DNA from 4 places in the Phytobacter sp. V91 genome. Region 1 is predicted to be linked to each of the others. Evidence: predicted binding sites of a transcription regulator. Region 1 holds the regulator's gene; each other region holds the start of a gene.
What was found. Region 1 encodes PurR, which represses purine synthesis genes. Its sites were predicted from a motif close to CANGCAAACGTTTGCNTG; they were not measured.
Positions count from the first base shown of each region.

Region 2: the regulator PurR is predicted to act here: its motif matches at 2,312-2,329, upstream of mltF (membrane-bound lytic murein transglycosylase MltF).
Region 3: the regulator PurR is predicted to act here: its motif matches at 3,258-3,275, upstream of cvpA (colicin V production protein).
Region 4: the regulator PurR is predicted to act here: its motif matches at 1,870-1,887, upstream of ACSZO4_RS02675 (nucleoside-specific channel-forming protein Tsx).

Region 1 is NZ_CBFFRJ010000048.1:25,495-33,254, forward strand. Features, by position in the region: gene sodB (superoxide dismutase [Fe]) at 1-88, shown strand, start outside; gene ACSZO4_RS12010 (MFS transporter) at 122-1,291, opposite strand; gene ACSZO4_RS12015 (YnhF family membrane protein) at 1,459-1,548, opposite strand; gene purR (HTH-type transcriptional repressor PurR) at 1,847-2,872, shown strand; gene punR (DNA-binding transcriptional activator PunR) at 2,893-3,804, opposite strand; gene punC (purine nucleoside transporter PunC) at 3,917-5,116, shown strand; gene cfa (cyclopropane fatty acyl phospholipid synthase) at 5,410-6,558, shown strand; gene ACSZO4_RS12040 (riboflavin synthase subunit alpha) at 6,593-7,237, opposite strand; gene mdtK (MdtK family multidrug efflux MATE transporter) at 7,464-7,760, shown strand, end outside.
Region 2 is NZ_CBFFRJ010000025.1:1,766-9,525, forward strand. Features, by position in the region: gene purL (phosphoribosylformylglycinamidine synthase) at 1-2,237, opposite strand, end outside; gene mltF (membrane-bound lytic murein transglycosylase MltF) at 2,494-4,059, shown strand; gene tadA (tRNA adenosine(34) deaminase TadA) at 4,052-4,594, opposite strand; gene yfhb (phosphatidylglycerophosphatase C) at 4,618-5,253, opposite strand; gene ACSZO4_RS07240 (PTS transporter subunit EIIC) at 5,257-6,621, opposite strand; gene murQ (N-acetylmuramic acid 6-phosphate etherase) at 6,632-7,525, opposite strand; gene ACSZO4_RS07250 (MurR/RpiR family transcriptional regulator) at 7,645-7,760, shown strand, end outside.
Region 3 is NZ_CBFFRJ010000005.1:25,693-33,452, reverse strand. Features, by position in the region: gene argT (lysine/arginine/ornithine ABC transporter substrate-binding protein ArgT) at 1-207, opposite strand, end outside; gene ACSZO4_RS01850 (UbiX family flavin prenyltransferase) at 479-1,060, opposite strand; gene purF (amidophosphoribosyltransferase) at 1,163-2,680, opposite strand; gene cvpA (colicin V production protein) at 2,714-3,202, opposite strand; gene dedD (cell division protein DedD) at 3,427-4,107, opposite strand; gene folC (bifunctional tetrahydrofolate synthase/dihydrofolate synthase) at 4,097-5,365, opposite strand; gene accD (acetyl-CoA carboxylase, carboxyltransferase subunit beta) at 5,436-6,350, opposite strand; gene ACSZO4_RS01820 (DedA family protein) at 6,454-7,113, opposite strand; gene truA (tRNA pseudouridine(38-40) synthase TruA) at 7,140-7,760, opposite strand, start outside.
Region 4 is NZ_CBFFRJ010000007.1:46,061-53,820, forward strand. Features, by position in the region: gene ribD (bifunctional diaminohydroxyphosphoribosylaminopyrimidine deaminase/5-amino-6-(5-phosphoribosylamino)uracil reductase RibD) at 1-585, opposite strand, end outside; gene nrdR (transcriptional regulator NrdR) at 588-1,037, opposite strand; gene ACSZO4_RS02670 (DUF3251 domain-containing protein) at 1,191-1,733, shown strand; gene ACSZO4_RS02675 (nucleoside-specific channel-forming protein Tsx) at 2,028-2,912, shown strand; gene yajD (HNH nuclease YajD) at 3,024-3,371, opposite strand; gene ACSZO4_RS02685 (helix-turn-helix transcriptional regulator) at 3,482-4,183, opposite strand; gene ACSZO4_RS02690 (VOC family protein) at 4,216-4,581, opposite strand; gene secF (protein translocase subunit SecF) at 4,717-5,688, opposite strand; gene secD (protein translocase subunit SecD) at 5,699-7,546, opposite strand; gene yajC (preprotein translocase subunit YajC) at 7,574-7,760, opposite strand, start outside.

The sequences.
Region 1 (7,760 bases):
TGACTACCGCAATGCGCGCCCGGTTTATCTGGAACATTTCTGGGCACTGGTAAACTGGGATTTTGTGGCGAAAAATCTCGCCGCATAAGATGCAGGAGGGGAAACCCTCCTGCTTTTTGTCTTACTCAGCGACAGAGCACACGGGCTTTGCCGACTGACGCCCGGAGAGAAGCACCAGCAGCAATGCCATTGCAGCAATGAAAGCGCCAGTCAGCGGGACAAAAGCATACCCCAGACCTGCGGAAAGCACTGCCCCACCCGCCGCCGCGCCCAGCGCATTACCTAAGTTGAAAGCCCCGATATTCACTGAGGATGAAAGCCCTGGCGCTTCATGAGCGACCCGCATCACGCGCATTTGCAACGGCGGCACTATCGCAAAGGTCGCCGCGCCCCAGACAACCATACTGATTGCTGCCCCCACCTCATTGCGTGCAAGCCAGGGGATCGCCAGCATAATTGCGATAAGCAGCAGTAAAAAGCCTTTCAGTGTACCGGTCACCGAGCGGTCCGCCAGTTTGCCGCCGAGGTAATTGCCCAAAGAGAAGCCCACGCCAATCAGCACCAGCATGGCGGTAATAAATGCCGGACCAGCATCAGCAATGTCATGCAGTACCGGTGAGATATAGGTATAGAGCGTAAACATCGCTCCGGCGCCAAGAACGGTGGTTAACAGGGCAGAGACGACCTGCGGGCGCATCAGAACGGTCAGTTCTTTGCGTACATCGGGTTTCTCCCCGGCACTGCCTTTTGGCAGGGAGAGATACAGACTTACCATTGCAATCACGCCAAGACCGGCAGTCGCCAGGAAGGACATCCGCCAGCCAATGGTTTCACCAAGCCAGGTTGCAGCGGGCACTCCGCCAATATTGGCGATGGTCAGTCCCATAAACATGGTTGCAACCGCACTGGCCTGCTTCTCTTTTGCAACCACGCTTGCCGCCACAACCGAACCCAGGCCAAAAAACGCTCCGTGATTGAGGCTGGTGATAATGCGCGACAGCATCAGGGTGGTGTAGTCGGGAGCGATGGCTGACAGCACATTCCCGAGGGTAAAGATGGCCATTAAAAAGATAAGCGCATTACGTCTGGCGCGATGTGAAAGCAGCAACGTCATTAACGGCGCCCCCACCATGACCCCAATGGCATAGGCGCTGATCAGCATCCCGGCGGCGGGAATGGAGACATCGACGCCGCGCGCAATCACGGGCAGTAATCCCATTGGCGAGAACTCAGTGGTGCCGATACCAAACGCGCTGACAGCCAGGGCAAGCAGTGGGAAATTGATTTTCATGATTTATTAACTCCGGAAATGCGGTGTCGTTAGCCGACAGCCTCGCAGAAGAGAAAAGTATGACATAAATCACAAAAAACAGCGGTTAGCGATATGAGAAAAGACTATTGCCGGAAAGAGAATAATGGGGGGAAACGTCGAGGGAGAGGTGCCTCCCTCGTGGTCAATCAATTCAGAGCAGCAGTCATTGCACCCGCCACGATCACGGCAAGCACGATTACGGTGGTCATTAAAGAAAACTTCAGGTCGGTACTCATCAATTTTTCTCCTTTTCTAATTCCCCACAAAAAGTGAGATAGCGCATTTTTGCATAAATAAACGTAAAAATCTTGCAGGAATTAGATTGATATACGTTTTAGCACTTCCCCTTTTGGTCAAGATAAGACAAAATTCGACGCTAAATTTATTAGCGTACCGGCCATTGACTCCCCTCCTGACGTCCAGTGTCTTTTTCCCGGCGTAATACAGTCCCTCGCGCGGGCAAAGGGTGAAGTAAGGCAAACGTTTACCTTAAGTATTTTCAGGAGCTTATGATATGGCATGGAGTGACATCTGATGGCAACGATCAAAGACGTAGCGAAGCGAGCAAACGTTTCCACCACAACCGTATCACATGTAATTAACAAGACGCGTTTCGTGGCTGAAGAGACGCGTAACGCTGTGTGGGCGGCAATCAAAGAGCTTCATTATTCGCCGAGCGCCGTCGCCCGTAGCCTCAAGGTGAATCACACCAAATCCATTGGTCTGCTGGCGACCAGCAGTGAAGCGGCCTACTTTGCCGAGATCATTGAAGCCGTTGAGAAAAACTGTTTTCAGAAGGGTTACACCCTGATTCTGGGCAATGCCTGGAACAATTTTGAAAAACAAGGCGCTTACCTGTCGATGATGGCGCAAAAACGCGTCGACGGCCTGCTGGTGATGTGTTCCGAATACCCGGAATCACTGCTCAATATGCTCGAAGAGTATCGCCATATTCCGATGGTGGTTATGGACTGGGGTGAAGCGAAAGCTGACTTTACCGACACCGTTATCGATAACGCGTTTGAAGGCGGCTATATGGCCGGGCGCTATCTGGTCGAGCGCGGTCACCGCGATATTGGCGTTATCCCCGGCGCGCTGGAGCGTAACACCGGCGCGGGTCGCCTGGCCGGTTTTATGAAGGCCATGGACGAGGCGCATATCAGCGTCCCGGAAAACTGGATTGTGCAGGGTGATTTTGAACCTGAGTCCGGTTACCGCGCGATGCAACAGATCCTGGCGCAATCGCCGCGTCCGACCGCTATCTTCTGCGGCGGCGATATTATGGCGATGGGGGCACTGTGCGCCGCGGATGAGATGGGGCTGCGCGTGCCGCAGGACATTTCGCTGATCGGCTACGATAACGTGCGCAACTCCCGCTTCTTTACCCCGGCGCTGACCACCATCCACCAGCCGAAGGATTCGCTGGGGGAGACCGCATTCAATATGCTGCTTGACCGTATCGTGAACAAACGCGAAGTGTCGCAGTCCATCGAAGTCCACCCGCGGCTGATTGAACGTCGTTCCGTGGCTGATGGCCCTTTCCGCGACTATCGCCGTTAATCTGCTTTCCCGGGAGCAGGTCAATCCTGCTCCCACAGCCACTCCCGGTTCAGTGTTTCACTGTCCCCCAGGTAGCTGAGTAACCAGTTCAGCGCAGGTGAGGCGTCATTTTGTTGCCATGTCAGGCAGCAGGCCGCATCCGGGAACGGATTTTCCAGCTCCAGCGCCACCCACTCTCCCCGGTCAAGCCACGGGCGCGCGAAATGCGCCGGAACCATCCCCACACATAATCCGGCAGAGAGACAGGCCGCCGAGGATTCCCAGTCCGGGGCCACGACCCGCTTTTGATTGTTCAGCAGCCAGGTAATGCGTTTGGGTAACGATCGCGAGGTATCTTCCCGCACCAGTGAAGGCCAGTTGCGTAATGTATCGTCACTCAGTGGGCCGTCGAGACTCGCCAGCGGATGGTGTTGCGCAACCACACATTTCCAGCTCAGCATGCCCATATCGCGGAAAGTGTAACGCCCTCCCACCGGAATAGCCTGCGTTGCCCCGATAGCCAGCTCAACGCGACCATCAGCCAGCGCATCCCACACGCCATTGAACACTTCCTGGAACACCAGCAGTTCCACATCACTAAAATGGCGATAAAAATCAACAATCATTTGCCGGGTACGCTCAGGCTTAACAATATTGTCGACCGCAATCGCCAGCTGGCCCCGCCAGCCATTGGCAATTTGCTGACATTGCTGGCGGGTGACCTGCATTTTTTTGATAACAGATCGTCCTTCTTTTAAAAACAGTGCGCCGGCAGGGGTAAGTTCGACGTCACGATGGCGACGATGAAAAAGCTCTACCGCCAGCCACTCCTCCAGTTGTCGCACGGTGTAGCTGACAGCAGAGGGTACACGGTGTAACTCCTGCGCTGCGCCACTGAAACTTCCGTTGCGCGCAACCGCATCTACCACTTCAAGAGAATATTCTGACCACATATTGTGCCTGCAAAAAATTTGAAACCAGTACGCAAATATTAGCGTTTCACAAGCTAAGTTTCACTCCCTAGACTCGTCACCCTGTTCACCTGCACAACAAAGAGATATTGCCATGCAACCTGGAAAAGGATTTTTAGTCTGGCTGGCGGGATTAAGCGTACTCGGCTTCCTCGCAACCGATATGTATTTGCCTGCTTTTGCTGACATCCAGCAAGACTTAAACACCTCCGCCGCCGCCGTCAGCGCCACCCTGAGCCTGTTCCTCGCCGGTTTTGCCGTCGCCCAGTTGGTATGGGGCCCCTTATCGGACCGTTACGGACGCAAACCTGTCTTACTGAGCGGGCTGACTATTTTTGCCATGGGTTGTCTGGGGATGATCTGGGTGCAAGATGCCGTCTGGCTGCTGGTATTACGCTTTATCCAGGCGGTAGGGGTTTGTGCCGCCGCGGTGACCTGGCAGGCGCTGGTGACCGATCACTACCCGGCGCAGCGCACCAACCGCATCTTTGCCACCATCATGCCGCTGGTCGGGTTATCCCCTGCTCTTGCCCCCTTACTGGGGAGCTGGATCCTTGCGCACTTCTCCTGGCAAGCTATTTTCGCCACGCTGTTTATCATTACGCTGATGTTGATGCTGCCCGCGCTGCGTTTACGCCCGGTCGCCACAAAAGCGGCCCCGGGTGCTGCTCCCGTCACCTTTGGCGCATTGCTGCGTGACCGTGCTTATCGCGGCAACGTACTGATTTATGCCGCATGTTCGGCCAGCTTTTTTGCCTGGCTGACAGGTTCGCCGTTTATTCTGCATGAAATGGGTTACGGCCCGGCAATTATTGGCCTGAGTTATGTCCCTCAAACCATCGCTTTTTTAGTCGGTGGCTACAGCTGCCGCTGGGCGCTGCAAAAGTGGTCCGGCGCACGTTTGCTCCCGTGGCTGCTGACGGCCTATGCCGCAAGCGTAATCGCCACCTGGGCAGTCGGCTTAGTGCCGAACGCCTCGCTGACTTCGCTGCTGATCCCGTTCTGCCTGATGGCGGTAGCAAATGGTGCGATTTACCCGATCGTCGTCGCCCAGGCGCTGCGTCCTTTCCCTCACGCCACCGGCCGTGCGGCTGCATTGCAAAACACATTGCAGTTAGGGCTGTGCTTTATTGCCAGCTTGCTCGTTTCGGCGCTGATTGCTGTCCCGTTACTGGCCACCACCAGCGTTATGCTGTCGACCGTATTGCTGGCAGGATTGGGTTTCAGAATGCAGCGTCACGAGAGTGATGCCCGTCACAATAAACAACCGCTGGAATCATCGACGCAGGGGTAATTGCGATTGCGATTATGTGACAGTAAAGTGATTAGCTTGCTAACAGTTTTTGGTTGAATCAGCCGATTTTGGGGCCTATACTCATTTTCGGCTGTTGATAAAATAAAATTATGCACGCGTTAGCGGGAGCCGGATCGCTCCCGTTTCACCATGGATGGCCTTTCTGGCAAGGGTCTCCCTTCCTCTGTTCTACGTCGGATATCAGCCTCACGGTTTAGCCGTGATCTTTCTCACGCCCCAAAAGCGGCAGCGCATTTTGACGGCATCGATCACTTGCAGGTGATGGAGAAGTTATGAGTTCATCGTGTATAGAAGAGGTCAGTGTACGGGATGATAACTGGTTCCGTATAGCAAGCGAGCTATTAGGCCGCGCCGGTATTCAGGTTAACGGTTCGGCTGCGTCGGATATCCAGGTTAAGCATCCTGATTTTTTTAAACGAGTGTTACAAGAGGGTTCGCTTGGGCTTGGGGAAAGTTACATGGACGGCTGGTGGGAATGCGACCGGCTGGACACGTTTTTTACTAAAGTGCTGCGTGCCGGGCTGGAGAATCAACTTCCGCGCCATGTGAAAGACACGCTACGAATTGCCGGGGCAAGATTATTTAATCTGCAAAGCAAAAAACGGGCATGGATCGTCGGCAAAGAACATTACGATTTAGGCAATGACCTGTTCAGCCGAATGTTAGATCCGCAGATGCAATACTCTTGCGCCTACTGGAAAGATGCCGGGAGTCTCGAAGAGGCGCAAATCGCCAAACTTACCCTGATATGTGAAAAATTACAGCTTGCGCCGGGTATGCGGGTACTGGATATCGGTTGTGGCTGGGGTGGACTGGCGCAATTTATGGCGCAACATTATGGTGTTCATGTGGTTGGGGTGACCATTTCCGCCGAGCAGCAAAAACTCGCTCAGCGTCGTTGTTCAGGCCTCGATGTGGACATTCGCCTCCAGGATTATCGCGATCTCAATGAACAATTTGATCGTATTGTCTCTGTCGGGATGTTTGAGCATGTGGGGCCGAAAAACTATGCCACCTATTTTGCCGTCGTCGACCGCAATCTCAAACCCGATGGGTTATTTCTCCTCCACACCATTGGTTCTAAAAAAACCGATCTTAGCGTGGATCCGTGGATTGACCGCTATATTTTCCCCAATGGCTGTCTGCCTTCAGTGCGCCAGATTGCCAGCGCCAGCGAGTCTCATTTTGTGATGGAAGACTGGCATAACTTTGGCGCGGATTACGACAAAACCTTAATGGCATGGCACGCGCGCTTCCATGAGAGCTGGCCGGACATTGCCGGTAACTATACCGAGCGCTTTAAACGGATGTTCACTTACTATTTGAATGCCTGCGCGGGCGCTTTTCGTGCGCGGGATATTCAACTCTGGCAGATTGTTTTTAGCCGGGGTGTGGAGAGTGGCTTACGCGTAGCGCGCTGATTAAAATAAACCCCGAAGATTCGGGGTTTATTTCTTATTCTTCGCTGTTCACGGCGCTGGCCGAAGCAGCTTCTTTTGCCGCCAGCACGCGCTCTACCGTGTCGACGACCGCCTGAGTTTGCGGGTCGATCTCAATATTCACCCGCTGTCCCAGCTTCTTGCCCCCAAGGGTTGTGCGCTGGAGAGTCTCCGGAATCAAGTGTACGCAAAAACGCGTCGCGGTCACTTCACCCACTGTCAGGCTGATCCCATCAATGCCAATAAATCCTTTGTAGAGGATATATTTCATTAATGTCGGGTCCTGAACCTTAAACCAGATCTGACGATTATTTTCTGAGGTGAGAATTTTAGAGATTTCAGCGGTGGTCATAATATGGCCGGACATCACATGCCCGCCAATTTCATCACTGAATTTCACCGCGCGTTCCACATTAACCGAATCGCCAATAGCCAAATCGCCTAAATTGGTAATACGCAGTGTCTCTTTCATTAAGTCGAAGCTGATATGACTGCCGTTAATTTCTGTTACCGTCAGGCAACAACCATTATTGGCAATAGAAGCCCCGGTCTCAATGCCCGAAAGCATGTGCCCAGGCAACTCAACAACATGCGTGCGGAAATTAGGTTTATCATCGACAGACACCAGTTTTGCCGTGCCCTGTACAATACCAGTAAACATGCCACCACTCCTGTATTTCATTTTCACGGTGTAACCGTTTTCTGAATGCACAATAACAGGTGAAATTTCATGTTTCCAGCCCTGACAACCCCACCCCTCTTTTTTCACTAGATAATTGATTAATCCCCGCTACAATAGTCTGACTAACTCCCCTGCTCCACCTCCCGCTGCCAGGTATGGCGGTCTTAGAAATTTCTCCAATAACAACAATATATAGGTGTCAGAAGTGCAGAAGTACATTACAGAAGCCCGTCAGTTGTTAGCACTGGCTACCCCGGTCATTATTGCGCAAGTCGCCCAAACCTCGATGGGATTTGTCGATACCGTCATGGCGGGCGGCTACAGCGCCACCGACATGGCCGCCGTGGCGATCGGCACCTCTATCTGGATGCCTGCGATCCTCTTCGGTCATGGACTCCTGCTGGCACTGACCCCGGTCATTGCGCAACTGAATGGTTCAGGGCGTCGTGAACGTATCGCTCATCAGACAGGCCAGGGATTCTGGCTTGCCGGGATGGTCTCG
Region 2 (7,760 bases), on a different contig from region 1:
TGACCGGCTGCGGCCATCCAGTTTGCAGAGAGCTTAATGCGACTAAGTTCGCCAATCTGCGTTGCCGCCATGTTGGTCAGGGATTCCCCTACCGCCAGGCGGGCGGAGGCGGCGAAGTCCAGCAGTGCGACAGGCGCACGTTCGCCGATGGACATCGCTTCACCGTAGTAGCTGTCCAGACTGGCGGTGGTCACCGCGCAGTTAGCAACCGGCACCTGCCACGGCCCCACCATCTGGTCGCGAGAGACCATACCGGTCACCGTGCGATCGCCGATGGTCACGAGGAAGGTTTTCTCGGCAACCGCAGGCAGATGCAGAACGCGGTTTACCGCGTCGGCAATGGAGATGTTACGTGAATCAATGGCGTCTCCGACGGCTTTGCGCGTCTGCACGTCACGGGTCATTTTCGGCGTTTTGCCAAGCAGCACATCCAGCGGCAAATCGATCGGCTGGTTGTCAAAGTGGCTGTCGTCCATGCTCAGATGCTGCTCAGCAATCGCTTCGCCGATCACCGCATAAGGCGCGCGTTCGCGACGGCACAGCTCGTCGAACAGCGGCAGCTGGTCGGCAGCCACAGACAGCACATAGCGTTCCTGGGATTCGTTACACCAGATCTCCAGCGGGCTCATTCCCGGCTCGTCGCTGAGGATGTCGCGCAGCTGGAATTTACCGCCGCGCCCGCCATCACTTACCAGCTCAGGCATCGCGTTGGACAAACCACCGGCGCCCACATCGTGGATAAACTGAATAGGGTTGGCATCGCCCAACTGCCAGCAGCGGTCGATCACTTCCTGGCAACGACGTTCCATTTCCGGGTTATCACGCTGAACGGAGGCAAAATCGAGATCCGCGTCAGACTGGCCGGAAGCCATTGACGAAGCCGCGCCGCCGCCAAGGCCGATGTTCATGGCCGGACCGCCCAGCACAATCAGCTTCGCGCCAACGGTGATTTCACCTTTCTGTACATGGTCGGCACGGATATTACCGATACCGCCTGCCAGCATGACGGGTTTGTGGTAGCCGCGCAGCTCTTCGCCGTTGTGGCTGTTCACTTTTTCTTCATAGGTACGGAAGTAACCGGTCAGAGCCGGACGACCAAACTCGTTGTTAAACGCCGCGCCGCCCAGCGGACCATCGGTCATGATATCCAGCGCGGTGACGATACGTTCCGGCTTACCGAAATCCTCTTCCCACGGCTGTTCAAAACCCGGAATACGCAGGTTAGACACGGAGAAGCCCACCAGACCGGCTTTCGGTTTTGCCCCACGGCCCGTTGCGCCTTCATCGCGGATTTCACCGCCGGAGCCTGTTGCCGCGCCCGGCCACGGAGAAATCGCCGTCGGGTGGTTATGGGTTTCGACCTTCATCAGGATATGCGCCGCTTCCTGGTGGAAGTCATAGCGACCGTTTTCGTGGTCAGCAAAGAAGCGCCCGACCTCGGAACCTTCCATTACCGCGGCGTTGTCTTTGTAGGCTGACAGCACATACTCCGGGTTTTTCTCGAAGGTATTTTTGATCATTTTGAACAGCGATTTAGGCTGCTGCTCACCGTCAATAATCCAGTCGGCGTTAAAAATTTTGTGGCGGCAATGTTCGGAGTTAGCCTGCGCGAACATGTACAGCTCGATATCGTTAGGGTTACGACCAAGACGGGTAAACGCATCCTGGAGGTAATCAATTTCGTCTTCCGCCAGCGCCAGCCCCAGACGCAGGTTAGCGTCGATCAACGCCTGACGACCTTCACCGAGCAGATCCACGCTCTGCACTGGCGCAGGCTGATGATGCTCAAACAGCTGCGCTGCATCGGCTTCTGCGCTAAAGACCGTCTCCATCATGCGGTCATGCAATTCGGCGGCGACGCTTGCCCACTGCTCATCGCTCAGGTTTGAGGCTTCAACGTAGTACGCCACGCCTCGCTCAAGGCGATTGATTTTGGTCAGTGAGCAGTTATGCGCGATATCCGTTGCTTTAGAAGACCAGGGAGAGATTGTGCCAGGGCGAGGTGTAACGAGGAGCAATTTACCGGACGGGGTGTGGCTGCTTAAGCTCGGCCCGTATTGCAGAAGTCGTTGCAGCCGGGTCAGTTCTTCGTCGTTCAACCGATCGTTTACATCGGCGAAATGGACATACTCAGCGTAAATGTTGCTCACCGGGAGCCGGGCTGCCTGAAAACTCGCCAGCAGTTTGTTAATACGAAATGCGGACAGTGCAGGCGAACCACGCAGAATTTCCATCATAAGTCTCTCGTCTTCGAAGCTTTAAGTGTGCATCAGGGGGAAAACGGGCGTCATTATAGTGAATACTGAGCAGCGACGAAACCGTTTGCGTGGAAATAAAATTATGCCTGTCATTTGGCATCGACAAATGGCCTTTTTGCTAATTAGTTGCCAACTGGCGTTTTGTTGCGCAGAATGCCGCTCAATCGTCGTTAAACATCCCTTTAGTTATGGCGGCTATTTTTTGAGGCATCCCGTGGTGCAGAGAATTAACTAATTGAAAAAATTTAAGATTAATTATCTGCTCATCGGCATTGTCACTCTGCTGCTGGCAGCAGCCTTATGGCCTTCTGTTCCCTGGTTCGGTAAAGCGGAGAACCGTATTGCCGCCATAAAGGCGCGCGGTGAGCTGCGCATCAGTACCATTGCCTCTCCAGTTACCTATGCAAACATAGACCAAAAATCCTATGGCCTGGACTATGAACTGGCCCAGCAGTTTGCCAGCTATCTCGGCGTGAAGTTGCAGGTGACCGTTCGGCAAAATATCAGCCAGCTGTTTGACGATCTGGACGATGGCAGAGCCGACATGCTGGCCGCCGGTCTGGTTTATAACAACGAAAGAATTCAGCATTATCAACCAGGCCCGGTGTACTACTGGGTATCTCAACAGCTGGTTTACCGGGTGGGCAGCTACCGTCCCCGCACGCTTGCCAGCGTGACTGACAGCCAGTTAACCATTGCCCCTGGTCATGTCGCCATCAATGATCTGCGCGAATTAAAAGAGAAAAAATTCCCGGACCTGAGCTGGAAAGTGGATGAGAAGATGGGCACCAGCGATCTGCTGGCCGAGGTGGTGAATGGCAAACTGAGTTATACAGTGGCGGACTCGGTGGCCATCAGCTTATTCCAGCGTGTCCACCCCGAACTCGCGGTGGCGCTCGACATTAGCGACGAACAGCCGGTGACCTGGTTCAGTGCCCGTGACAGCGACAATACGCTCTCTGCGGCCATGCTCGATTTTTACAACAACATTAATGAAGATGGCACCCTGGCGCGCCTGGAGGAGAAATACCTCGGACACGGCAATGATTTTGACTATGTCGATACCCGTTCGTTCCTGCGGGCCGTTGACAGCGTGCTGCCGGATCTACAACCGCTGTTCACTAAATATGCGCAGAATATCGACTGGCGTTTGCTGGCGGCGATTTCTTATCAGGAATCGCACTGGGATACCCAGGCCACATCGCCCACTGGCGTTCGTGGGTTGATGATGCTCACCAAAAATACCGCCCAGAGCCTGGGTCTGAGCGACAGAACCGATGCCGAACAGAGTATCAGCGGCGGTGCGCGCTACCTGCAGGATATGATGGTGAAAGTGCCGGAAACCGTCCCGCAGGAAGAGCGGGTCTGGTTTGCCCTCGCCGCTTACAATATGGGTTACGCTCATATGCTTGATGCCCGGGCTCTGACCAGTAAAACCAAAGGTAATCCCGACAGCTGGGCAGACGTGAAGCAGCGTCTGCCGCTATTGAGCCAGAAACCGTATTACAGCAAGCTCACCTACGGCTACGCCCGAGGTCATGAAGCCTATGCTTATGTGGAAAATATTCGTAAGTATGAAATAAGCCTGGTGGGTTATCTGCTGGAAAAAGAGAAAGAAGCAGCGAAGGCGTTGAAAATAGCTCAGAGTTACCCGGTGGTGGCTTCTGAAGAGTTTAACCGGACGCCTTACGGCGTGATGCCCTTCAGCGCCTTTAATCCGAGCCCCAGCGATGCTTTCCCACGTAATCCACTGATCGTGCCGGACAGGCTGACGATCGGGATACCGGCAAGCGTCAAATAAGAGACTCAGGCCCTTTTTTAAGGGCTTTTTTCTCCAGCCTGCGCTGACGAAAGAAGTCGCTCAGCATGGCGGCGCATTCATCCTGTAACACGCCCTCAATGATTTCTACCCGGTGATTCATACCCGGATGATGCAGGACGTCCATCAAAGAACCAGCGGCGCCGGTTTTTGCATCGCGCGCGCCGAAAACCAGTTGCCCAATGCGACCGTGCACCATCGCCCCTGCACACATCACACAGGGCTCGAGGGTCACATACAGCGTGGTATCAATAAGACGGTAGTTCTGCAGCACCATTCCGCCCTGACGCAGCGCCATGATTTCCGCATGGGCGGTAGGATCATGACGGCCAATCGGACGGTTCCAGCCCTCACCAATCACCTGATTATTGTGCACCAGCACGGCGCCCACGGGCACTTCACCTTCGTTCCACGCGCGCTTTGCCAGCGTCAGAGCGTGACGCATCCAGTAATCATGATTCAGTTCGGGGTTGGACAAGGGAAGCACTCCAGTTAACAAGCGGGGCGCATTATACACATCCGTTATCGGTTACACATCACTCATTCCAGTTGCTGGAGCTTACCCTGCGGCGTAACCCGCCAGCGATGCTGGCAAAAATAGAGCAACGGGTTGTCCTGCTTGCTGTCGCTGTAGCCGCTGTAGAGACGCAGCGGCGTGCCGATCTGCCGCTCAAGCTGCGCCACTTTTTCATGCCCCAGACAGCGCATTGTCAGCACCTGACCGCCATAACGACGTCCAGTCTGGCTGGCGATGATATTCACACGCGGCAGCCAGGGCGTATCACAATAGACCTGCTCCACCAGCGGCTGTGGAGAGCCGGTAATCAGCCAGATATCCGCATCTGAGGCCAGAAGGTAATTGGTGAGCCGCTCCTGAACCACCGGGAAAGCGGTGACCTTAGCCCGAAACCAGTGCGCAAACTTTTGCTCCAGCTGCTTCATATGCGCTTCGCTGTAGCCAAAGGTACAGGCCCATAGCAGCAAACTCATCGGCCAGCGCGCCGCGCGTCCTTTAACCAGAAGAGTAATACCGATGACCGGTAAAACAGGCAGTACCAGCAAGACGTTAAGCGGGTGATGACGCAGAACATAGCGCAGAAAAGTGCCGAACATGTCCTGCTGGTGCAAAGTGCCATCAAGATCGAAAAAAACAACGCGACGCTCGCTGGTAGTCAAATCTTACTCCTCGGGATCGTTAAAGCCTAAAAACCAGGTGAACAGGAACCCGGCAATAACCGCTATCAGATAGCCTAACAGATAGAACATCACTTTTCCGGTAACGATAGTTAATGCCATCGGCAGGCCGGAGATACCAAAAGTGATAACCGTTGCGACTTTGCAATAGCTGATAAACGCGCCGCCCACCGCACCACCTAAGCAGGCGCCAAGAAAAGGTTTGCCCAACGGCAATGTGACCCCGAAAATCAGCGGCTCGCCCACCCCCAACAGACCAACGGGAAGCGCGCCTTTAATCACTTTCCTGAGCCGGGTATTGCGGGTTTTCATGAGGACCGCAATAGCCGCCCCCACCTGCCCCACACCCGCCATAGCAAGTATTGGCAGTAGCGCGTTGTAACCGTGCGCCTGTACCAGCTCAACGTGAATAGGCACCAGCCCCTGATGCAGCCCCGTTAACACCAACGGCAGGAAGGTTCCGGCCAGCACCGCCCCCACCAGCACGCCGCCCCGGTCAATAGCCCAGGTGGCCCCATGGGCGATAGCTTCAGAAATAAAGCCCCCGACGGGTTGAAGAGCAACAATAGCGATCGTACCGGCAATCAATGTGGTCAGTAACGGATTGAGAATGAGTTCGACGGAGCCGGGCAATATGCGACGCAGACGCTTTTCAATCCAGCACATCAGCACCACCACCAACAGGACGGCAATAACCCCGCCACGCCCTGGCGAAAGCGCCTCGCCGAAGAGAGTTATCTGCGCCAACTGTGGGCTGGAGAGGATCCCGGCCATGACGCCCCCGAGCGCCTGCGAACCGCCAAACACTTTTGCGGTGTTCACCCCGACCAGGATGTTCATAATGGCAAACACAGCACTGCCGAAAATAGCCAGCAGTCCCAGCATGTTAGGGTATTGGGTGGCGAAATCACCGACAATATCCGGGCGTTTTAAGATGTTAATAATGCCGGTTATCAGGCCGGAAGCGATAAACGCCGGGATCAGGGGAATAAAGACGTTGGCTAACTGACGCAGCGCATCGCTCATCGGCGCTTTGTATCTGGCTTTGGCCTGCGCTTTGTTGCGTTCAGCATCGTCAAAAGGAGCAACCGCCGGCCCCTCAGCCATTTGCGCCTGCATGGCATCCACCACCTGCGCCGCTCTGCCCGGGCCGACAATAAACTGGTGCTGCTGACCCTGCTTCACGTAGCCGCTGATGCCAGGCAGTTGTTTCACGCCCGTCAGATCCAGCTTGTCTTCATCCTGTATCTCAATACGCACACGCGTCATACAGTTTTCGAGCCGCAGAATATTACTCTGTCCACCCACACCCGCAAGGATGCCGCTGGCAAGTGCCGCTGTCTTTTCCATCACCGCTCCTTTATTTTTCCAGTGCTGCGCGTAAAAAACCCTGGTGAAGATCAAGCCTGTTCCGCGCAGAGGCAGCGTCCAGACCGCTGAGCACCATCAGAATGGCCGGTTTGACCTCATAATCCGTCTGTTTAAGCACGGTTTCAGCCTGCTCACGCGCCACGCCGGTGGCTTCCATCAACATCCGGCAGGCCCTGTCCACCAGCTTCACGTTGGTCGCTTTCATGTCCACCATCAGGTTCTGATAAACCTTGCCGAATTTAACCATCGCCCCGGTGGAGATCATGTTCAGCACCAGTTTCTGCGCAGTACCGGATTTCAGGCGCGTTGAGCCGGTTAAGGCTTCCGGGCCCACCACCGGAGAGATGGCAATATCCGCTTCCCGCGCAATGGGGGAATCCGGATTACAGGAGACGGCAACCGTAGTACAGCCAAGACCAGCGGCATATTTCAGCCCACCGATGACATAAGGCGTGCGTCCGGACGCTGCCAGTCCAACCACCAGATCGTCGGCGGTAAGGGAGAGCGCCAGCAGGTCATCAGCACCAAGCTGCGCGTTGTCCTCCGCCCCTTCAACTGCTTTCAGCAACGCCCCTGGCCCCCCGGCTATCAGACCCACCACCAGACCGTGGGGGACGCCAAAAGTCGGCGGACATTCAGAAGCATCCAGCACGCCAAGCCGCCCGCTGGTTCCGGCACCCATATAGATAATGCGCCCACCCGCCTGCAATGCCGTTGCGGCGGCATCGACGGCTCTGGCGACCTCCGGCAATGTCGCTTTGACAGCTTCGGCGACCAGCGTATCCTGTTGGTTAAAACGGTTAACTAACTCTATGGTCGTCAATGCATCTAAATCCATGGTTTGTGGATTGCGGGTCTCTGATACCAGTGCGCCAAGATTCATTTTTGCTCCTTAAGAATTTTTAATTCATAATAACCGTAATAAAATGGAATATAAAATTCATTAGCCTGCGTAAAATGCGTTTTTTGCAATCGCCGTCACATTTTGCCTCAGGAGACGATATGAGTTGTTTGATACAGATCCGCCAGCGCTATGCCGGGTTTGCCCAGAGTGACCGGAAACTGGCGGATTTTTTGCTGGCGAATCCTGACCAGGCCCGCCATTTAAGCTCGCAACA
Region 3 (7,760 bases), on a different contig from region 1:
CCAGCTGCATTTGACCTTAATGCGGGAACACATCTCATTACCGAGATCGATATCAAAACCGACAAAATCCCCTTTCGCATCTTTAGAGGAGAACGGTGCGTATGTCGCATCAGTACCGATGCGCACAGTTTGGGGAAGCGCTGCGTAAACGCTGGATGCCGCAGACAGCCCCAGCAGTAAAGACAGAGCAATAACCGTCTTCTTCATACAATACCCTCAAGTGTTCTGATTTTATTATCGTGCGTTGTGTTGTGTGTTGCTGACTGTTTCCTTGCACGTCTTATGCCAGTTTCGTCGCGCGAAAAAACATAAGCGTTAAATATGTTAATGAAAGGTTGCAAGTTCACCTTAGTGGTGAAAGATAGCAGGTCGGCCGAACGAACCAGAGTGTTAACAAGGTAAAAAAGGAATTAAATGTTGAGGATATGATCAGGCTTCCAAAAATGCCCTGTAAAAGGGCATCCGCCGCCACAGCGCACTATTTTGTGGCGTTAGCCCCCTGCCAGCGGGTGAATAGATCCGTTGGCAGATCAATATCGAACTGATCGGTAACGCGGTTTACGGTCTGATTAATAACATCATCAAGGGATTGCGGGTTGTGATAGAAAGCCGGGACAGGCGGCATGATCACCGCGCCCAGCTCGGCCGCCTGGGTCATTAAGCGCAAATGACCAAGGTGCAGTGGCGTTTCACGCACGCACAGCACCAGCGGACGGCGCTCTTTTAGCACCACATCCGCTGCGCGGGTGAGCAGGCTGTCGGTATAGCTGTGCACAATGCCGGAGAGGGTTTTGATTGAGCAGGGCAGGATAACCATGCCAGCGGTTTTAAACGAGCCTGACGAGATGCTGGCCGCAATATCGCGAACATCGTGAACCACATCAGCCAGCGACTGCACATCACGCAGGGTCAGGCTGGTTTCAAGAGAGAGCGTCTGACGGGCGGCCGGGCTCATCACCAGATGGGTTTCAACCTCTGCCACGTCGCGCAATACCTGCAACAAGCGCACGCCATAAATCGCGCCGCTGGCGCCTGAGATCCCCACAATGAGTCGTTTCATAACTGTCGCCTTTGTTCACACTGAGGCAGACTTTGCCGGAATCTGGAGGGAGTTGCAACTGATGAGCGCCCTCCCAACCAGCAGAGGGCGCTTAAAGGCAGATTAACCTTCGTTATGCATTTCTAAGCTTTCCACTTCGTTCTGAAGCTGGACGGCTTTGGCATCGTCATTACGCAGGGAATCGAGATAATCGAGGTATTGCTGGTTCACGTCTTTGGTGACATAAATCCCGTTGAAGACCGAGCATTCGAACTGCTGGATATCCGGGTTTTCTGCACGGACGGCGTCAATCAGATCGTTAAGATCCTGGAAGATGAGCGCATCGGCACCGATAATCTGGCGGATTTCGTCAACTTCCCGACCGTGGGCAATCAGCTCATTCGCGGTCGGCATATCAATGCCGTACACGTTAGGGAAGCGGATCTCCGGCGCTGCAGAGGCCAGATACACTTTCTTCGCCCCGGCTTCACGCGCCATCTCAATAATCTGCTCCGACGTGGTGCCGCGAACGATAGAGTCATCCACCAGCAGGACATTCTTACCACGGAACTCAGCACGGTTGGCGTTCAGTTTACGACGCACCGATTTACGCCGTAACTGCTGACCCGGCATGATAAAGGTACGACCGACGTAACGGTTTTTCACAAACCCCTGACGATAAGGTTTGCCGAGGATACGCGCCATTTCCAGGGCGATATCACAGGAGGTTTCCGGGATCGGGATAACCACGTCGATTTCCAGATCTTCCCATTCACGCGCAATTTTCTCGCCAAGTTTAGTACCCATATTGACACGCGCACTGTAGACGGAAATTTTGTCGATAAAGGAGTCCGGACGGGCAAAATAGACGTACTCGAACAGGCACGGGTTGCTGACCGGGTTATCCGCGCACTGGCGGGTAAACAGCTGACCTTTCTCCGTCACGTATACCGCTTCACCCGGTGCGATATCACGCAGGAATTCGAAGCCCAGCGTATCAAGGGCAACGCTTTCTGACGCCATCATGTATTCGGTACGACCATCACCGAGATCGCGTTTACCCAGCACCAGGGGGCGAATACCGTTCGGATCGCGGAAGGCAACCATACCGTGGCCGATAATCATCGCCACACAGGCGTAGGCCCCACGGATCTGACGGTTCGTTGCCGCAACCGCTGCGAAAACATTGTCTGCTTCCAGCGGATAGTGACGGAAGTTATCCAGCTCGCTGGCGAAAATATTGAGCAGGATTTCTGAATCGGAGGTGGTGTTGATGTGACGGCGCTTTTCTTCAAACAATTTCGCGCGCAGCTCATGGGCATTCGTCAGGTTGCCATTGTGGGCAAGCGTGATGCCATAAGGGGAGTTGACGTAAAAAGGCTGTGCCTCAGACGCGCTGGAACTCCCTGCGGTCGGATAACGCACATGACCGATACCCATGTTCCCTTGCAGACGCTGCATATGGCGGGCTTCGAAAACATCGTTGACCATGCCATTTGCTTTACGCAGACGGAAACAATTATTCGCATCAATAGTAATGATGCCAGCAGCATCCTGGCCACGGTGCTGAAGCACCGATAACGCGTCATAAATCGACTGGTTGACCGGTGTAAAACCGGCGATACCGACAATACCGCACATACGTCTTTTCCTCGTTAAGCCACATCTCAGAGCTTATACCCTGGGCAAGAAACTCGACGAACTTTGCAGATAGTCAAAGAACCATCTGATGATGAAACTGAATTGCGGGATAAACTGCGATTTCTGCCAGTCATCACTTTTCGACAGGCCCGTAAAGGTATCAAGGAAGAACAGAATGGCGGCGACGATCAGCACACCGCGCAGCGCGCCAAAACAGATCCCCAACACCCTGTCTGTACCCGACAGGCCGGTTTTTTCCACAAGCTGGCCTATTACGTAATTGACAATAGCGCCAACAATCAGTGTCGCAATGAACAGCACCGCAATGGCGATTCCGTTGCGAACCAGTTCATCTTCAAAGCCCGTGAACCAGACTGACAGGTAAGTGTAGTAATGACTGGCGACAAAGAAGGCACAGCCCCATGTCACCAGCGATAACGCTTCACGAACAAAGCCACGGATAAGGCTTACCAAACAGGAAAAACCAATCACCGCGATGATGGCGTAATCAATCCAGACCATATGTGTCCCACGATTAAACGCCCTGCCGTCCAGTTCGGGGCGAATTCTAACAGAAAAAGAAAACGTTTGCGTAGGGATTTCCTTCCCGCGCGTAAATAAAAATGGCGCTGAAAAAACATTCAACGCCATCGCTTTTTTAGCCTCTTCGGGCGTGTTTTTGCATTCTTATTTTACACCCTCACCCCGGCCCTCTCCCCAAAGGGGAGAGGGGCGCAAACCGCACACTAGTTAGCGCTGTAATTCATCACCACGCCGTTAAGACCAGAAATCTGCTTCAACTCTTCCAGCGAACCTTTGAGCTTATCTCTCGACGCATCCGGCCCAACCAGAATACGGGTGATTTTACCCGGCACCGGAGTGGTCGGCGACGTATAAACGCGATACCCGGCGCCACGCAGTTTGCCAACAATCTCTGTCACCTTATCGGCGTTCTTAAGCGCCCCCAGTTGCACAACGTAGGCTTTTCCTGTCGGCGCGGGTTTTTCAGCCACAGGTTGCTCAACGGCAGGCGGCGTTGTCGCCACTTGTTCAACGGGTTTGGCTGGCTGCGGCTTCGGCTGCGGTTTTTCAACGGCCTTAGGCTGTTCGGTACGTGCGGGTGTGGTTATCTCAGGATTTGTCGCCCCGCTGGCGGCCTGGCGCGATGCATCCAGCGATGGCGCTGCCGCATCCCCGGCCTGAACTTCTTCTGCCGCCCCTTCCGGCGGCTGAGCCGGCAGAGCCTGGGTTGCAGCAGGCATCATATCCGGCTCATCGCGATCGCCAGGTTTTGGGACCAGCGGGATTGCGGCAAACTCATCCTGATAATGTTTTTTTTGCCCGTCGAGCAGTCCCGGGAGAATAATCACCCCGAGCGCGACCAGTACAATGGTACCCATTAATCGGTTCTGAAACTTACTCGCCACCGGCTCTCCCCGCGTCCATCGCTTCCATGACATGCGCCACCGTGTGGAATGAACCACACACCAGCACCGTATCTTCAGTCTTCGCTTGCGCCATCGCGGCATGCCAGGCTGAGGCCACATCCTGATACGCCATACCCGCAGGCAGGTGCGCCATCAATTGTTCCGCCGTCGCGCCGCGCGGTCCTTCCAGAGGGGCACAATACCAGCTATCAACCACCGGCTCCAGACAGGCAAGCGTTCCGGCGATGTCTTTATCATGCAGCATGCCGATAACCCCTAACACGCGCCCTTTTTTATCTTCTGCGCCGAGGCGGCAAGCCAGATAAGCCGCCGCATGAGGATTATGCGCCACATCCAGAATCACGCGCGGATTTTCGCGCACAATCTGGAAGCGCCCTGGCAAAATCGCCGTGGCAATACCTTCCCGAATAGCCTGCTCGCTGACGTTTAAACCGCTGGCGCGCAGTGCTGCCAGGGCGGTCGCCGCGTTAGGCTGCGGGACCTGAGGCAGCGGCAGCCCGGTAAGCGTGCCGTTAGCATCCGTAAAGCGCCAGCTGTCGCCCGTAACCTCGTACTGCCAGTCAACGCCACGGCGCAAAAGCTGTGCGCCCTTCTCATTGGCCACATCGGCAATGCTCTGCGGCATATCACTTTCACCCACAACCGCAGGTACGCCAGCCCGGAACACGCCCGCTTTTTCACGACCGATGCTTTCGCGATCCGGCCCCAGCCAGTCAGTGTGATCAAGGGCAATGCTGGTGACAACGGCCACGTCCGCATCGACCAGGTTGGTGGCATCCAGACGCCCGCCTAAACCGACTTCCAGGATAACCACATCGACTTGCGCCTGTTTAAACAGCCACAGTGCGGAGAGGGTGCCGTACTCAAAATAGGTCAGCGAAGTTTCACCGCGCAGCGCCTCGATTTGCGCAAACGAACGGGTGTGCTCGCTTTCGGCAAGCTCAGCATTCTGGATACGCACGCGCTCAGTGTAGCGCACCAGATGAGGCGAACTGTACACGCCGACCCTGAAACCGGCGGCCAGCAGAATGGATTCGAGAGTACGGCAGGTCGTACCTTTGCCGTTGGTTCCGGCAACGGTAAAAACAAAGGGCGCAGGATGGAGCACGTCAAGACGCGCCGCCACCTGGCTTACGCGTTCAAGGCCCAGGTCGATGGTTTTACTGTGCAGGTTTTCCAGATAAGAAAGCCACGCAGCGAGGGGCGACGTGGCTTGCAAATTGCGTTTAATTTCCATGATGCCCGTAGGTTTTTGACGTTGTAAAAACAAAAGGGCAGCGCCGCGATGGCCCTGCCCTTCGGTATTATCAGGCTTCGGCGTTCTGATCCGGCGCCGGCGGCACCACCAGGGTTTCCCGCGGCGCATCCGGATTCGGCGCAGGCTGATTGGTCAGCTTCGCCAGCACGCTTGCCAGCTTAAAGCGCATTTCTGCACGGCGCACGATCATGTCAATCGCGCCCTTCTCAATCAGGAACTCACTGCGCTGGAATCCCGGCGGCAGTTTTTCACGCACGGTCTGCTCGATAACGCGCGGACCGGCAAAACCAATCAGTGCCTTAGGTTCCGCGATGTTCAGGTCGCCCAGCATGGCGAAACTGGCCGAAACGCCGCCCATAGTCGGGTCAGTGAGCACGGAGATGTACGGCAAACCGCGCTCCTGCATTTTCGCCAGCGCAGCAGAGGTTTTTGCCATCTGCATCAGCGACATCAGGGCTTCCTGCATACGCGCGCCGCCGGAAGCAGAGAAGCAGATCAGCGGGCAATTATCTTCCAGCGCCTGTTCAACGGCACGGACAAAACGCGCACCGACGACAGAGCCCATGGATCCGCCCATAAAGGCGAATTCAAACGCCGCCGCAACCACCGGCATTCCATGCAGAGTGCCTTTCATGACCACCAGCGCATCTTTCTCGCCGGTCTCTTTTTGCGCGCTCGCCAGTCGGTCTTTGTATTTTTTGGAGTCACGGAATTTGAGCACATCTTTCGGCTCAAGTTCGCTACCCAGTTCCACCATTGAACCTTCGTCCATCAGGCTATGCAGGCGATTACGCGCTGTCATTCGCATGTGGTGGTCACACTTAGGGCAGACCTCAAGGTTACGCTCCAGCTCAGCGCGGTAAAGCACCTGACCGCAGCTGTCGCATTTCGTCCACACACCTTCAGGGATGCTTGCCTTGCGGGTGGGGGTAATATTGCTTTTGATTCGTTCAATCCAGCTCATTGATAACCTTTATACATGAACCTGGTAGCCCATAAATGGGGCACATTAAAACATAACAGTTCGAAACTTGGGATAAAAAAGTGGTCGAACCGCCGATGAGTTCTTATTTTGCCTGTCGCGCTGCCGCCCGACGATGTCGAATAACTTCAATCACACCAGGAAGTATAGACACCAGGATGATCGCCACAATCAGCAACTTAAGATTTTCCTGCACCACCGGCAGCGTACCGAAGAAGTAACCGGCATAAGTAAACAGCAGCACCCACAGGAACGCCCCCACCACGTTGAACATGGCGAAATGACGGTAGGACATATGCCCCATTCCGGCGACGAAAGGCGCAAAAGTACGCACGATCGGCACAAAACGCGCCAGGATAATCGTTTTTCCACCGTGTTTCTCATAAAACTGATGCGTTTTATCGAGATAAGCGCGGCGGAAAATTTTCGAATTGGGATTACTGAAAAGTTTGTCGCCAAACACCCGTCCAATCGTGTAGTTGACCGCATCGCCGGCTATCGCCGCGACCAGCATCAGTAACACCATCGTGTGGACATTAAGGTCATTGGTCTCCAGCGATGCCAGCGCCCCGGCAACAAACAGCAGAGAATCACCGGGTAAAAACGGCGTGACCACCAGCCCTGTTTCGCAAAACAGGATCAGAAACAGGATCGCGTAAACCCAAATGCCGTACTGCGCCACCAGCTCCGCCAGGTGCACATCAATATGCAGGATGAAATCAATAAGAAAGTATATGACGTCCATATTGCCTTAGCCTTGTTTGATTGCGACTAGTCCGCGAGGAACAACGGACCCATTGGCAATGCAGGCAGGTCGAAACGCGGTGGGTAATCCACGGCGACGAGATACAACCCTTCTGCTTTTGCCGTTGCGGCCGCCAGCGTTCTGTCCTTAGCTGCCAGTAGCTCTGCTATCCAACTCTCCGGCTGGTTCCCGGCGCCTACTTCCAGCAGGCTGCCGACAATATTCCTGACCATATGGTGTACAAAGGCATTTGCTTTAATGTCGACCACGACGTAAGCGCCATATCGTTGCACCTGAATGTGCATCATAAAGCGCCAGGGCGTGCGCGACTGGCACTGCACTGCACGAAACGAGGTGAAATCATTTTCACCGAGCAAACACTGCGCCGCACGCTGCATGCGGTCAGCATCCAGCGGCAGATAGTGGTGCGTCACCCCCTGACCGAGCACGGCCGGGCGCAGACGATGATTGTAGATGACGTAGCGGTAACGGCGTGCCGTGGCGCTGAAACGTGCATGGAAATCATCCGGGACATGTTTCACCCAACGAACCGCAATGTCTCCAGGTAAATTCGCATTTACACCTAATGTCCAGGCTGCATCTTTACGCACGGCGGTGGTTTCAAAATGGACCACCTGCCCTGTCGC
Region 4 (7,760 bases), on a different contig from region 1:
GGCGCTGCTGGTCAGAATGGCATGACTCTGGGCACGCAGGCGCTGCACATCCCGACGCGCCTGCGGCGAGGTTATCCACTGGCTTTCACCGCTCGCCATCGCAGTGCGACCGTCAAGGGATGCCCCGAGTTTGAGCTGCACCCAGGGAAAGCCGGTGCGCATCCGCTTGAGGAAGCCCTTATTCAGCGCTTCGGCTTCAGGCACCATCAGGCTGTGGCTGACCTCAATCCCCTCTTGCTTTAAGCGGTAGAGTCCACGCCCCTGTACCTGCGGGTTGGGATCCTGCATCGCGGCGACCACGCGGGAAACACCGGCATGAATTAATGCTTCACAGCACGGCGGTGTCCGTCCGTGATGGCTGCAAGGCTCAAGGGTGACATAGGCCGTTGCCCCTTTCGCTTTTTCACCCGCCATACGCAGCGCGTGTACTTCAGCATGCGGCTCGCCGGCACGATAGTGGAACCCCTCGCCCACAATCTCGCCATCTTTGACGATAACGCAGCCGACATTGGGATTCGGATGGGTGGTAAAACGCCCGCGTTGCGCCAGTTTTAGCGCCCGCGCCATGTACATTTCGTCCTGCATGATCAGTCCTGTAAGCGGGCGATCTCTTCGCCAAATTCACGGATATCTTCGAAACTACGGTACACCGAGGCAAAGCGAATATAGGCCACTTTATCGAGTTTCTTAAGCTGTTCCATTACCAGATTGCCAATCATTTTACTGGCAATTTCGCGCTCACCGGTTGCCCGTAATTGCGACTTAATGTGATTTAAGGCCATTTCAACGTCATCGGCGCTAACCGGGCGCTTTTCAAGCGCTTTCTGGATACCGCGGCGCAACTTATCTTCATTGAATGGCTCGCGAACGTCATTACTCTTGACGACTCTGGGCATCACCAGCTCCGCGACTTCAAACGTTGTAAAACGTTCATTGCAGACCAGACACTGACGACGACGGCGAACAGATGACCCTTCCCCCACAAGGCGAGAATCGATTACTTTGGTATCCACGGCGAAACAGAATGGGCAATGCATACGACGTCCTGACGTGTGAGTGAATTAAAATCTATTTTACCCTGAACTGGCGTGACAACAAAGACGGGCCGATTTTGAGACAATGGATAGATGGCAACCCGGCCGTTACTCACTACCATTATGAATATCTTCAATTTCAAGGAAACAGACACAATGACAAGACGTTACCTAAGATCCCTGTTGCTGGGAAGCGTTTTCGCCCTTAGCGCCTGCGCCCAGCAAGGGGAAGTCGGCCAGTTAAACCAAAGCGTCAGTACGCTGAATAATGAAATGAGCAAGCTGAACAAAGAGACGGTAAAAATCACCCAGCAAAACGCGCTGAACGCAAAATCCACCAATGGCGTTTATCTGCTGCCAGGCTCTAATACCCCGGCGCGACTGAACAGCCAGGTGGGCATGTTACGTATGTCTTTGAAAAATATCGTACCGAATGCCGGAGGAACCCGCGTCACGCTGCGTATTCAGGGGGAATCCAGCGAGCCGCTGCCCGCTTTTAACGGCACCGTAGAGTGGGGGCAGATTCAGGGGACAACCGATAACTATCAGGAAGTTAACGTCCAGAACCAGCTGATGGGCGCGCCGGCCAGCACCCTGGCGCCCAGCGATGTTGACGTTGCATTGCAGTTAGATGGCATTACCCCAGAACAACTGGGTTTTGTGCGTATCCACGATATTCAGCCTGTCACACCTGAGTAATCCGCCGCAGTCTGTCGTTTTTTCTCACACTTTGTCACCTGTTCTTCACCGCCTGATCGTCATCAGGCGGCTTTCATTTATTGGCAACCATGATGATTGCCAGTACAATCCCCGCTAATTATTACACGCAAACGTGAACGCAATCGATTACGTGCGTGTCAGTAATGTGAAACAACACATATTTTTGTGAGCAAGGATACTTATAATAACCTCGCAAAAACATGAAACATTTAGCAACGCAATGCGTGCATTCTTTCATTCCCGTAAGGGAACTCTCTTATCAGTGGCATAATTATGAAAAAAACATTACTTGCAGCTGGCGCTGCGCTGGCGATCACAACGTCCTTCTCTGTGAGCGCAGCGGAAACCAACAAACCGGAATATGTATCTGACTGGTGGCATCAGAGCGTTAACGTGGTAGGCAGCTATCACACCCGCTTCGGACCGCAGGTTCGCAACGACACCTACCTGGAATACGAAGCTTTTGCTAAAAAAGACTGGTTCGACTTCTACGGCTACCTTGACGCCCCGGTATTCTTCGGCGGTAACACCGACGCGAAAGGTATCTGGAACCACGGCTCTCCGCTGTTTATGGAAATTGAACCGCGCTTCTCTATTGATAAGCTGACCGGTACCGATCTGAGCTTCGGTCCGTTTAAAGAGTGGTACTTCGCCAATAACTACATCTACGACATGGGCCGCAACACTGCTGGTCGTCAGAGCACCTGGTATATGGGTCTGGGTACCGACATCGATACCGGTCTGCCGATGAGCCTGTCCCTGAACGTCTACGCGAAATACCAGTGGCAGAACTACGGCGCCGCAAACGAAAACGAGTGGGACGGCTACCGTTTCAAAGTGAAATACTTCGTACCGATCACCTCTCTGTGGGGCGGCCAGCTGAGCTATATCGGCTTCACCAACTTCGACTGGGGTTCAGAGCTGGGTGACAAAGATTTCCACGACCTGAACAACAAACGTGCGCGCACCAACGATTCCATCGCCTCCAGCCACATTCTGTCTCTGGGCTACGATCACTGGCACTACTCTGTTGTTGCCCGTTACTGGCACAACGGCGGCCAGTGGAACGACGACGCCAGCCTGAATTTTGGCAACGGCGAATTCAACGTCCGTTCAACCGGTTGGGGTGGTTATCTGGTCGTGGGTTACAACTTCTAAGCGAAGTTTTCCTTCAGTCTCAAAGAATGACCTGAAAAAAAGCACCGAACGAGACTCTCGTCGGTGCTTTTTTACCTTCGTAACGCCCGTGGTGATAGGGCTAACGCAGGTTCACTTTTTCTTATTTAACAACGCCTTCAGATCGGCAAACGGATTGTACGTCGCCTCGCCAATATCTTTTTGCGCATCCTCACCCGCAACAACCGTAGATCCATACTGATCCGCCTCGGTATATTTCGAATGTTCATGATCGTGGCAAAACAGGCAAAGCAGCTCCCAGTTGCTGCCATCCTCAGGGTTATTGGTATGATCGTGATCCATATGGTGAACGGTAAGCTCACGCAGATTCGAATAAACAAACTCACGCGAACAGCGGCCACATACCCATGGAAACAGTTTTAATGCTTTTTCACGATAACCGCTTTCCAGCCGCGTATAGTTTTTTGGGATAATAGCCATAAGTGTGTCAGTGCCTGAATAAATGTCGGATTGGGTCCAGTTTCGCGCGCTCCCGCGTTTTTAGCAATGATCCAGATTCAGAGCACCTGCCTAAGCGCCCCACGGTAAGTTCAGTCGCCGGCGTTTTTCTTCATCGCCTGCTGCTGGCGAATAAAATCCTCAAATGAGCGGTCAGGTAGTTCAGCAAACTGCTTGCCGGTTAAGGTCACCGCCTGGCAGCGATCCAGCCGGAAGCAGCGGTAACCCTGGCGCAGTTCACACCATGCCACCAGCACCCAGACTGCGCCCCAGAACGACAATCCCAGCGGATGAATTGCCCGCTCAGAGCCTTCACCTTTTTCATTTTCGTAGCGGATCCACACTTCATCATGCTGACGCATAGCCTGATGCAGCACATCAAACCAGAGGCGGGTCTGCGGATACTGGCCAAAATCCGGGGTCACGATCCGGTTACGCTCAGCGAGAATACGTTTATCCGTCGGCAATACCGCCAGCAGTTTTTCCTGTGCCGAGCCTGCCGCCAGCGCCAGTTTATCGCCGCCCCAGGTCTGCAACATATCAATCGCGGCAATCAGAGCCTCGACTTCCATGCCGGTGAACATCAGCGGCGGGATATCAAAGCCGGGCATTAATCGGTAACCGCTCCCGGCTTCTCCCTGAATCGGCACGCCGGAGAGCGATAAGTCGCGAATGTCCCGGTAAACGGTACGTTCAGAAACCTCAAGCCGCTCGGCCAGTATCGCCGCCGTTACCCGACGGCGAGTGCGAAGAATTTGCACTATCTGAAACAGACGATCGGCGCGGCGGCTCATATAATCTTCCTGTCGAGATTCGATTTAGCTCATCAGGCTGGCTGGTGCAGCCCGACCTTATTCCCTTCACTGTCGATAATAAGCGCAATGGTGCCAATATCCTCGGGTAATTTTTCCGGCCCGAAACAGCAGGAACCGCCCTTTTCTGCCACTTTAGCCAGGGAATCAACAATATCCGCCGTGTAGAGATAGATCACCGTCCCGCTTGTCGACGGCTGAAACATCTCCGATTTTACCAGCGCCCCACCGGTTGACGATTCTTCATAGTGAAAGACCGCCATCGACATGCCTGCGACATCCTCCTGACGAAATTGTGCCCCGGTGCAATATTGATAAAACGCCATCGCCCGTTGCAGATCCTGAGTCGGGATTTCAAACCAGTTGATAATGTTGCTCATTTTTACGTCCTCTTTGTGTTTTCGACAAAGAGATACTGCCATCCCCCTCCTGACAGCATACTGTCAGGAGAGAATGCGCAGACGAAAAAAAACCGCAGCCATTGTGCGCTGCGGTTTTTCAAAGCAGAGGCCTGATTACGGCAGAATTGACGGTTGATCCGCCCCTTCTTTCTCCACTTTTTGCTGGATCAGATGCTCACGTTTCATACCCAGCTTCAGCGCCAGTGCGGAAGCCACGTAAATCGACGATGCCGTACCGATGGAAACACCGATAAGCATAGTCAGCGAGAAGCCTTCCAGTACCGGACCGCCGAAGAGGTACAGCATCAGGATCACCACCAGGGTGGTGCCGGAGGTAATCAACGTACGGTGCAGCGTCTGAGTCAGTGAGACGTTAAAGATTTCGTAAGGCGTCCCGCGGCGGATCTTGCGGAAGTTCTCACGAATACGGTCAGAGACCACGATACTGTCGTTCAGCGAGTAACCGATGACGGACATCAGAGAGGCGACAATCGTCAGGTCAATCTCGATATGGAACAACGACAGCACGCCCATGGTGATCACCACGTCGTGCGCCAGCGCGATAACGACCCCGGCCGCCAGTCGCCACTCGAAGCGGAAACCGACGTACACCAGAATCGAAATCAGCGCCACCATCAGCGCCATAGCACCGTTCTGTGCCAGATCGGCGCCAACGCTTGGCCCGACAAACTCAATACGTTTTACCGCCGCGTTCTGGCTGGTCGCCTCGTTGATCACGCTCAGGACTTTGCTGCCCAGCTCCTGACCACCGGTTGCGCCATCAGCAGGCGGCATACGCACCATGATGTCACGACTGCTGCCAAAGTTTTGCAGCAATGGCTCGACAAAACCTGCTTTTTCCAGGGCATCGCGCATCATGTCGATTTCCGCTGGCTTTTCCAGGGTAATTTCAATGACGGTACCGCCGGTAAAATCCAGACCCCAGTTAAAACCGCGCACACCCATAATAACGATGGAGACGATTAACAGCAGGCCGGAGATCCCGAACGCCCAGTAATCCCAGCGCATAAAGTCGTAGACTTTACGGCCATAGTTTAATTGTTCAACAGTGTATTCCTGTGCCACAACGCACTCCTCAGATAGACAGCTTTTTAACGCGCTTGCCGCCGTACAGCAGGTTCACGATGGCACGGGTGCCGACGATAGCGGTAAACATAGAGGTCGCCACACCGATACCGGTGGTAATCGCAAACCCTTTAATCGCACCAGTACCGACCGCATACAGGATAAGCACTTTAATCAGCGTCGTGATGTTGGCATCAAAAATGGAGCTGAACGCCCCGCGATAACCTTCATCGATCGCCTGCTGCACCGTACGTCCGTTGCTCAATTCTTCTTTGATACGTTCGTTTATCAGTACGTTGGCGTCGACCGCCACCGCAAGGGTTAGCACGATACCTGCAATCCCCGGCATACTCAGCGTCGCCCCTGGCAGCAGGGACATAATCCCAACAATCAGGATCAGGTTCGCCACCAGCGCCGTGGTCGCAATCAGACCAAACTTCTTGTAGAAGAAAATCATAAACAGAATGGAGACGCCCAGACCCGCCAGGCAGGCTTCCAGACCCTGTTGGATGTTCTGCATACCCAGAGTTGGACCGATAGTACGTTCTTCAACAATCTGAATCGGCGCAATCAGTGCGCCCGCACGCAGCAGCAGGGAGAGCTGACGCGCTTCGTTCGGGTTGTTGATACCGGTGATACGGAAGCTGTTACCCAGACGAGACTGGATATTGGCGATGTTAATCACCTCTTCCTGTTTCACCAGCACCGCACGACCGTTAGCGTCTTTCTTACCGCTGTCTTTGTACTCCACAAACAGGGTCGCCATCGGCTTACCGATGTTGTCCTTGGTGAAGTTAGACATGATGTTACCGCCAGCGCTGTCCAGAGAGATGTTAACCTGCGGCTGGTTGTACTCATCCTGGCTGGAGGTGGAGTCGGTAATATGGTCGCCGGTCAGGATCACACGTTTGTACAGCACAACGGGCTGTCCTTCACGCATTTGCTTGACCTCAGAATCGCCCGGAACACGACCCGTCGCCGCGGCTGACTGGTCAACATTGCTGTTTACCAGACGGAATTCCAGAGTGGCTGTTGCACCGAGGATCTCTTTCGCCCGCGCCGTATCCTGAATACCCGGCAGTTCGACCACAATGCGGTCCGCGCCCTGACGTTGTACCAGAGGCTCAGCAACACCCAGCTGGTTCACACGGTTACGCAGAATATTGATGTTCTGCTGAACTGCATATTCACGTGCTTCGCTCAGACGCGCATCGGTCATGACCGCACGCAGAACGTTGTCGCCCTGGTTAGTCAGCACCAGATCACGATGACGGCCAGCAAGGTAAGTATTTGCCTGGTCGCGCGCCGCAGAGTCACGGAATTGAATGCTCAGGCCGAAGTTATCTTCCTTACGCACGGTGGTGTAAGGAATGCCTTTTTCGCGTAGATCGCTACGCAGGCCGTCGATATTTTGTTCCTGAAGTTTGCCCAGCGCCGTATCCATATCCACTTCCATCAGGAAGTGTACGCCGCCACGCAGGTCAAGACCCAGTTTCATGGGTTCAGCATGGATAGCTGTCAGCCAGTATGGCGTCGCCGGAGCAAGGTTAAGCGCCACGACAAACTGATCGCCAAGTTCCGCTACCAGCGCTTCGCGAGCCCGGAGCTGTGTATCAGTGCTGTCAAAGCGAGCGAGAATAGCGCCGTTTTCCAGTGCCACAGACTTCGCGTTGATATTTTCTTGTTGTAGAGTTTTCTGGACCTGGATCAGCGTTTGTTCACTGGCGGCGACACCGCGCGCGCCAGTGACCTGAACAGCCGGATCCTCACCATACAGGTTGGGAAGCGCGTACAGCAGGCCGACGGTAATCACGACGACCAGCATGACGTACTTCCACAAAGGATAACGATTTAACACGGCAGTTCCCTTTGGGAAAACAAGAAATTACAGCGCCTTCATTGTGCCTTTCGGCAAAACGGCAGCTACGAAGTCGCGTTTGATAACCACTTCAGTGGTATCGTTCAGGGCGATAGCCAGGTAGCCAGTATCCGCTACTTTGGTCACACGACCGACCAGACCGCCAGTGGTCAATACTTCATCGCCCTTGGCGATAGAGCTCATCAGATTCTTG